One region of the Novimethylophilus sp. genome, then DNA from elsewhere that is predicted to be linked to it. Evidence: riboswitches for the same ligand, from Rfam matches in the RefSeq annotation. Region 1 holds a riboswitch; each other region holds the start of a gene.
The links. A riboswitch is a leader RNA that binds a small molecule or an ion and turns the genes downstream of it on or off. The one in region 1 is predicted to bind cyclic di-GMP.
Positions count from the first base shown of each region.

Region 2: another riboswitch for cyclic di-GMP. It lies ahead of motA (flagellar motor stator protein MotA); the one in region 1 lies ahead of VGK14_RS13880 (EAL and HDOD domain-containing protein).
Region 3: another riboswitch for cyclic di-GMP. It lies ahead of VGK14_RS00810 (methyl-accepting chemotaxis protein); the one in region 1 lies ahead of VGK14_RS13880 (EAL and HDOD domain-containing protein).
Region 4: another riboswitch for cyclic di-GMP. It lies ahead of VGK14_RS06000 (HD-GYP domain-containing protein); the one in region 1 lies ahead of VGK14_RS13880 (EAL and HDOD domain-containing protein).

Region 1 is NZ_DASXVH010000099.1:8,607-10,807, forward strand. Features, by position in the region: gene VGK14_RS13880 (EAL and HDOD domain-containing protein) at 12-1,247, opposite strand; cyclic di-GMP riboswitch class I at 1,319-1,407, opposite strand; gene hemN (oxygen-independent coproporphyrinogen III oxidase) at 1,526-2,201, shown strand, end outside.
Region 2 is NZ_DASXVH010000098.1:5,624-7,824, reverse strand. Features, by position in the region: gene hisC (histidinol-phosphate transaminase) at 1-301, opposite strand, end outside; gene motA (flagellar motor stator protein MotA) at 427-1,290, opposite strand; cyclic di-GMP riboswitch class I at 1,382-1,467, opposite strand; gene pheA (prephenate dehydratase) at 1,529-2,201, opposite strand, start outside.
Region 3 is NZ_DASXVH010000010.1:32,729-34,929, reverse strand. Features, by position in the region: gene bioD (dethiobiotin synthase) at 1-680, shown strand, start outside; cyclic di-GMP riboswitch class I at 713-797, shown strand; gene VGK14_RS00810 (methyl-accepting chemotaxis protein) at 897-2,057, shown strand; gene panD (aspartate 1-decarboxylase) at 2,123-2,201, opposite strand, start outside.
Region 4 is NZ_DASXVH010000042.1:1,391-3,591, forward strand. Features, by position in the region: gene VGK14_RS06000 (HD-GYP domain-containing protein) at 1-813, opposite strand, end outside; cyclic di-GMP riboswitch class I at 989-1,072, opposite strand; gene VGK14_RS06005 (hypothetical protein) at 1,840-2,201, opposite strand, start outside.

The sequences.
Region 1 (2,201 bases):
TATTTATTTAATTAACTCGGTTCAAATAGCCGATGCAGCATCTCATTGGCCCAGGTAATAGATTCCTGCTGCTTCTCCATCAGCGTAGGAATGGGAATTCCCAGCATTTCCGCCATGTCTGCGACGCTGTCGAAATCCCCGTTTTCCAGCTGGTTGCAGATATTCAGCATCACGCCGATCTTGCCTTCGCGTTCGAGCAAAGCATGGCTCACTTCATCCACCAGATTGAGGCTGTTGACGATGTCTCCGATCGGCATGCCCAGCGCGCTGTCTGCCAGTGAAAGCATGCCGGCGACATAGGCACGTTCGGGCATGATGTTGACGGATTCAGCCATCGACTCCATCAATCTGCCGCGATGCACCGCCAGTTCAAGTATCGGCGTACAACCCCGGTCGTTCTGTTGGGTAAACAACAGAACCTGCAGCCATCTGCCCAACTGACGCATGCCGAGTATATGGATCGCTTGTCGGATAGAGCCTATTTTATTTGAAGAATAGAAGGCCGGGGAATTAATCAGGCGCAGCAAGCTGTAGGTCAGCCCGGGATTGCCCTTGAACGATGCCTCGATCTCGCCGAAATCCGCGTCGTTGTTCACTTTGGCCAGCAGGTTGAGCACCGCCAACCTGGTGGGGTCGGTCATGCGGCCATCGATGATGGCGGGGTGGGCAAAATAATATCCCTGGAACAGGTCGAATCCGGCCCGGCTACAGGCATGGTAGATTTCGCGCGTTTCCACCTTCTCGGCCAGCAGCCTGCAAGGCCATTGCCGCAGATAGTTGACCAGTTGGGGCAGGCTGCCGATATCGGTCTGCAAGATATCAACCTTGATGATATCCACCAACTCGAACAATGGGCACGGTTCTGCGTGAAAGACATAATCATCCAGCGCGAACTCATAGCCTATTTCCTTGAGATGGCGCACGCGAGCAATGATCTCATCGGTGATTTCGATATGCTCGAGAAGCTCCAGCGTCACCTTGTCTTTGGGTAACAGGGTGATGGTATCGCTCAGCAGCAACTCCTCGGCGACATTGATGAACAGCTTGCGGTTGCCCATCAGTTCGATCATGCCGATATGGTTGAAGGCGCTGATGATGACATTGGCGGTGGCGGCAGTGTGATCGAAAGCATTTTTCGCTTCGGGCTGCGCGTCGCGATACAGCAATTCCATCGCGACAATGACGCCGTCCGGCCCAAGAATGGGCTGATGGGCAAAACAATAATCCTTGAGTTGTGCAACAGGCATGCGGGGCCACTTTCTTGTTATGGTTGTGAGCAGGGAACCGGAGGCAGGCAGATCACAGGAGTATCATGGCTTTCGGCAGCTCCGCTATCGTATAGTGAGACACTACTTAGACCGGAAACTTTGTGCCCTCGCCTTTCGGCCGAGTTAACCCTTTCGTTGCGGTTATTTTGGGTATTTGCGGGGTGCTGTCAACTGATTTTTAGGGTTCTGCGTGAAATTTTATCCTGCTTGTTATAAATCAAGATATAAGGGTGCATGTGCCGGAGTATAATTGGCGTATGGAATTCTCTACCGAACTGCTGCACAAATACTGCAAGGCCGGACCGCGTTACACCTCCTATCCCACCGCGCCTTATTTCCATGAGGGCTTCGGGCCGGCACAGTGGGAACAGGAGCTGCGCGAGAGCCAGGACAAGGGCCGCGATATCTCGCTTTATGCCCACATCCCGTTCTGCGATACGCTGTGCTACTACTGCGGTTGCAACATGATCGCCACCAAGGACTACAGCAAGGCCGAGTCCTACCTGCAAGACCTGTTCCGTGAAATCGACCATGTCGCCGCGCTGATCAATCCGCAACGCAAGGTCAGGCAGCTGCATTGGGGCGGCGGTACGCCAACCTATCTCAAACCGGACGATTTGCGCCGCTTATACGACTACCTCGCAGGTAAATTCCATATTGCGCATGACGCCGAAATCGGCTGCGAAATGGACCCGCGCGAGCTGACGCGCGACCATATCCAGGCCCTGCGTCAAAGCGGTTTCAACCGGCTAAGCCTGGGCGTGCAGGATCTGGACGACCGGGTACAGCACGCAGTCAATCGCGTGCAGCCGGAAGCCCTGATCCGTGAAGTGTACGGCTGGATACGCGATGCCGGTTTTCACAGTGTCAATTTCGATCTCATGGTCGGCCTGCCGCACCAGACCGTCGCCAGCTTCGAGCCGACGCTGGATA
Region 2 (2,201 bases), on a different contig from region 1:
GTACATCGTTGGAGCCGTTCCCGAGCACGATCCGGGCAGGATCAATACCGAATTTACGGCTGATTGCGTCCTTCAATACGAAGCCGTTGCCGTCGGGATAGCGGGCTATATCCTGCAACGAATCGCGCATCGCAGCCAATGCCTTCGGGCTCACGCCGAGCGGGTTCTCGTTGGATGCCAGCTTGACGATATCGCCTTCATCCAGCCCCATCTCGCGCGCCAGTTCGGAAATCGGTTTCCCCGGTTGATAGGGAGCGATCGCCCGCACATACTCAGGCGCGAGTTCAGACAAAGTTTTCACGAGGGTTTCCTGATGACTTACGCAAAATGAATTGATTGCCGGACACGAACCCGGCAATCAGCAAGCATTAATTCTGCGATTTTAAATGAGAAAGCTTGCGCTGGATATTGCGCGCAATCATTGCGTCAGTTTTTCTTTGAAAAAGATTGCACATATTTATCCAATTCGGCGGAAGCCGGCCGGATATCCGGTGAAATCGATACGCGGGCGAATTCAATGACCATCCTCACCGGATAACCGTTCAGATGCGCAATAATGCCGGTCTTGATACAGGTAAAAAATTGCTCCTCGTCTTCCGCAATATTCTGCAACAGCTTGGAAGCGGGGCCCAGGAAACCATATGCCAGCAAAATGCCGAGAAAGGTGCCCACCAGCGCGGCGGCAATCTTGTGCCCAAGCTCATCCTGCGGACCGCCTATCGACGCCATCGTGATCACGACACCCATAACGGCGGCAACGATCCCGAACGCCGGCAGCGACTCCGCGAGATACGTCAACGCTTCAACAGGCTTGTTTGCCGAATGGGCCGCCGATTCCAGATCGATATCGATCAGATTCTCGATTTCATAGGCATTCATGTTGCCGCTGACCATGATCAGGAAATAATCACAAATAAATTCGACAGTGCGCTTATCCGCCAGTACCTTGGGAAATTTTTCGAAAATGGGACTGTTATAAGGGGCGTCGATATCGGGCTCTATTCCTATCATCCCTTCTTTGCGAATTTTCATCAGGATTGCATACAACAAGGCCAGCGTTTCCGCATAAAACTCCTTGGTGTATTGCGAGCCGCGCAGTATCCTGCCTGCGGCGAGCAGGCACTTCTTCAGTATTCTGCGCGGATTGGATATAAGGAAGGCGCCGAAACCGGCTCCGCCGATGATGACCAGTTCCGCGGGCTGGTATAACGCCGCGATGCGGCCTTCCTCCATGGAGTAGCCGCCCAAAACGCCTACGACGACGATGATGGAACCGAGAATAATGTTCATGTCTACTGCCGATCGCGGACGCTAGCTTGTCACCGGAGTGAATGGCGACGGTCCGCCGCAGTGCGCGGCCATGATAGCCGCAGACATACGTACTGGCGGTCCCGCCGTCATGGAGAATATCTCTTTAGACCGGTGACTTTGCGCCCTTGCTTTTCAGCAAGTTTGCCCTGTTCAGTAAAAGGGTGATTCTACTTGAGTAAAGTGAAGTGTCAATATCGATGCCGCCAAGTGGCGGCCGTCAGATTACCGCTATTGGATACGACCCCAGCACCTTGATGAATGCCGCGTGTTTTTCCAGTTCGGCCAGTGCGCGTGCGACCTTCCCGTCGTTGCGATGGCCTTCGATGTCGACAAAGAATACATACTCCCACAGCCCGGTATAAGAAGGCCGCGATTCCAGCTTGGTCATGCTGACGCCATTTTCGGCCAGCGGCGCGAGCAATTTGACAACGGCGCCGGGCACATTGCGCGTCGCCATCGCCAGCGAGGTTTTGTCGCGTCCCGAGGCTGCCACGTCATGCGTGGCCAGCACCAGAAAACGCGTGGTATTGCGCGGGTCGTCCTCTATGCTTTCCGCAAGCAGGCTGAGGCCGAACAGTTCGCCGGCGCGCCGGCTGGCGATTGCCGCAACCCCCTCGTTTTCGGCCGCCAGGCGTGCCGCTTCGGAATTACTGGCCACCGCTTCGCGCTCGACACCCGCCAGGTTCTGGTTCAGCCATTCGTGGCATTGCGCCAGCGATTGCGCGTGGGAATATACCTTGCGGATGGAATATCTATCGGTTTGTCTGGACAGCAGATTGTGATGCACCGGCAGTTCGATCTCACCGCAAATATTGAGCGCACTTTGCAATAGCAAATCCAGCGTGCGGCCGATCGCGCCCTCGGTGGAATTCTCTACCGGCACCACGCCG
Region 3 (2,201 bases), on a different contig from region 1:
TCGGCAAAACCTTCGTCAGCTGCGCCTTGCTGCGTGCGTTTGCGGCTCAGGGCCTGCGCGCGGTTGGCATGAAGCCGGTCGCGGCCGGATGCCGCAGCGAACACGGCAGGCTGGTATCGGATGACGTCGCGCAACTGCTGGCGTCGGGCAACGTCGAGGCGGACCGGGACGCGGTCAATCCCTACGCTTTCGAGCCGCCGTTGGCGCCGCATATCGCCGCCGCCATGGCTGGAACGCATATCCGGCTGGAGCCGATACTGGAAAGATTCGCCATGCTGCAGGCCCAGGCCGACGTCGTGATCGTGGAAGGGGTGGGAGGCTTTCGCGTGCCGCTCAACGACAGCCAGGACACCGCCGATCTGGCCGTCGCGCTGCAGCTGCCGGTCGTTCTGGTGGTCGGCATGCGCCTGGGCTGCCTCAACCATGCTTTGCTGAGCAGCGATGCAGTCTCGCGGTCCGGCTTGCGCCTGGCAGGCTGGGTGGCGAATCAGGTCGAGCCCGCAATGCCGGCATTGCGGGACAATATCGCAACGCTCGAACAGCGTCTGCCGGCGCCACGCATCGCAACGTTGCCGTTCCAATCGGAACTGGATAGGCATCCGGCGCAAGGAATCTCCGCTGCCGCCGAATTTCTGGCAAGCTGGCCCGAACTCCGCTCTAGGAGCGGAGTTGTTGACTAACGGGCACACAGCTTCCATAATCCCACCACATCGTTTGATAAAGGCGAGCCTGGCCGTAAGGCAGGGGCGCAAAATTACCGGTCCATGGCGGTATTTCAGGATAGCGGGATTGCCGGACGACACTTCTTGCTCCCCACCAAAGGGTGGGCGGTGTCAGTGCTATCACGCCATTCCTGATGTCGATCTGGCCATGCCTCACGAGGAGATCTTGGCATCATGAATTCAATATTGGAAAAATTGGTTGAGAATCTTAATCTGCGCAAGCAGTTCCTGATTCTTTCCGCACTGGTGACGATTGCCTTTGTCGTGAGTTATTTCGTCAATTCGCTGCCGGTAACCATTGCCTTTCTGATTTTGAATATCTTCACGGCGCTATGGTTCGGCATGCGCGCCGCGCGGCGTGCCACGGCCATCGTCGGGGCTCTGCAAACAATGGCGGCAGGCAATCTTTCGAAGAAATTCGGCCTCAACGGCAAGGACGATTTCGCCTGGATGGGCTACGAATATGACAACGCTCGCAAAGGCACTGCCAAGCTGATCCTGACGCTGCGCGACACCGCGGTGGACCTCAACGGCGCTGCGACGGACATGAGCGGCATCTCTTCGCGCACCAAGGAAGCCATTGCCAGCCAGGGCGAGCGTACCCACCAGATTGCCGACAGCATCATGCATCTGGCGGATCAGATCAAGGATGTCTCGTTGCATGCCTCCAATGTCGCGGCAACGGCGCGCGAAGCCAATACATCGGCGGTCAGCGGCAGTGCGGTGGTGGGTGAGACCATCCATGCGCTGGAGCATATTTCCAGCGATGTGCAGGGCATCGCCGAGTCGATTGCCTCGCTGCAAGACGAAATCAACAAGATCAGCACCGTGATGCAGGTGATACGCGATATTTCCGAGCAAACCAATCTGCTGGCGCTGAATGCCGCGATCGAAGCCGCACGCGCCGGCGAAGCCGGACGGGGATTCGCTGTGGTGGCCGACGAGGTGCGCAATCTGTCGCAGCGTACCGGCAAGTCCACCGAAGAAATCAACCAGATTATCACCAGCCTGCAGAACAAGGCGCAGCAGGTATCCAGGACGGTGTGCGAAAAGCAGGGCGATGCGGCTACCGCCGCCGGTAATGCCAAATCTGCGGATGCGGCGCTGCAAGGTATTCTGACTTCGGTCAAAACCATCGTCGGCATGTCAGACACCATCGCCACACTGGCGTCGCAGCAGGAAACCGCAGTCGGCGGCATTACCGAAGCGGTGACTTATATCGAGGATTTGTCCCAGCAGAACGCGCAGGAAGCCAATGCCTTCCACAGCATGTCGCAGAGCCTGAAAGAGAAAGCGGAAAACCTGAGCACGGTAGTGTCGAAGTTCAGCGTTTAGCTGTCAGCCGACAGCCAAAAGAAAACGGCAGCCCAGGCTGCCGTTTTTGTTTTTATCCGACCGAGTTATGCGGCCTGCACCGGAATGTCGCGGCGCTTGTCCTTGATGCGGTTCATCGCATCCACGTACACCAGTTCCGGCTTG
Region 4 (2,201 bases), on a different contig from region 1:
GACGATCCCCAAGAGGCGCGCCAGCGGATCGATCTGCGCTTCCTTCAGATGCTTGGGATAACCCGAACCATCGACGTATTCGTGATGCTGCAGGATGATTCTGGCGATGCGCTCGGACATGCCGGATTGTAGCGCCAGCCGCGACCCCAGTTCGCAATGCATGTCTATGAACGATTTATTGAGTGGGCTTTCCGCCTTGCCGATATCGTGAAAGATCGCCGCCAGCCCCAGTTCGCGCGCATCCTCGTCGGACATGTCGAGCGCTTTCGCCAGCATCAGCGCAAGTACGGTCACGTTGAGCGAATGTACATAATTTTCCTGCTGGGAATGATTGCTGCCGACGGCGTGCAGCACCACGTCACTTTCCGTAAGTGCCGACTTCACCATCTGGTTGACCAGTAATTCCGCCTCTTCGCGGGCGCTCGCCGGATGAGCCGATAAATTACGCGTGACAGCCCGCACCCGATGGGCATCCACGACGAATTTCCGCTCGCAGGAGAGAATGATATCGTTAAGCTGTTTGAGGCGGTTCGAACGCTTCTGCAGATCCAGCGCGGGCGATACCGGTACTGCGACCTTCATGGGTGCCCATGCGGCCGGTACCGTTGGCGGCAGCAGCGGTTCGCAATCGCTGCGCAGTGGATCGTAACGCAACTGTTTCAGCTTCAGGGCGCGAATTTTCTCGATCTGGCCTTCATCTTTGATCTTGAAGTTGCTGAAGGTGAAAGGATGGCCCATCCAGCCCAGGTCGAGATGGATATAGAGGCCGACACACAACTGGTCCGGGTGGATGTAATGCGATTTCATTTTCATGACGGTCTCCTGCAAACGGGGCATTTGCCCGAGCACGAGGCTCAACATCAAGCAATGCCGTATGGAACCAGCGCGCCTCACTCGTCACGTCCGGAACTCCACATTCAAATCCAGAAACTTCCGATCAAGGATAAGGATGCAACGAAATCTGACGGGGACCTGGAACAAGGCCTGTACCGGCAGCCCCGCCGTCATAGGAATATCCCTTAGACCGGAAACTTTGCGTCCCCACCTTTCGATGGGTTTGCCTTTAATTGACCATGGCACGAACAATCGGGCACAAAAAACACGGTCAAATACTAATGCCTAAGTCTTTCCTAAATCGACCAGCAGATGCAAAACATTAACGACAAACGGAAAGCCATACCCGATAAGCGGCATTTCAGGCACAAGCGATGTGACCATTTTTATCGGGAATAGTTACACAGAGGTTACGCGGTATGCGTACTCAAGGTAGAATTACGTCCTTCGCCGGGGTGACGGAATTGGTAGACGTAGCGGACTTAAAATCTGTTTTGTCAAGTCATTTTTTCTTGTGCCGCCTAGGCGGAAGGTTAATAGTGACAACGGTTTGCGAGCATTCAAGGCGTAGCTTCGCGGCTCGGCTTGATGGCCAGGAGCCAAGCAGGAGCCAGCGGAAAGAGGTGTAGGCTCCATAGCATCGTGCAATGCCCGAGTGGTGAAATCGGTAGACACAAGGGACTTAAACAATTTGAGCCTTCGGGGGGAAACGCCCGAAGTGAAGCCCGTCAAAGTCGGCGAAAGCCCTGGATGCCCCTGCATCCGAGCCAACGCCGAGCCAAGCCCAGGCCCAGCGCTTGGGAAGGTGTAGAGAGCAGACGGCGGGCACCTACGGCCGCAAGGCTATGGTGAAGGCGTGCTCCAGACCACGAACAGCGCATGCGCTGGCGGCGAAAGCCGAAGTGGTAAGAAAATCCCTCGCCGTAAGGCGTGCCGGTTCGATTCCGGCCTCGGGCACCATCCAAAGCCGCTCCTGTTCACACAGAGGCGGCTCTTTTTTTGCGCTCAAGGCTGCGTGGCATGTTTCAACGCCAAGCACTTTTCCAGATAGCTGTCTGAGAACGCACGGAGGTTTACGCGGCGCACCGATTGTTCCGCTTGAGAACCTGGGTACTCGCGGTGGGGCAGGCAACGGGCTAGCGCAGTACCAAGCTGCGCGTGAAGGCGACCGTCCGGATTCAACTCCCAAGCGCCATTGGCTCGCCCGTCCGGTAGCATCACTACGGCACCACACCGGACTTCGCCCAAGAAGTCCTGCAACAAGTAGTCGCGAGTGGCAATGTATGGGAACACCATCGCACCTTGGACACCGGCGGAAAAAAGCGCCACCGCCGGCAGCATCACATCATGCCCAAGATTGAGTACAG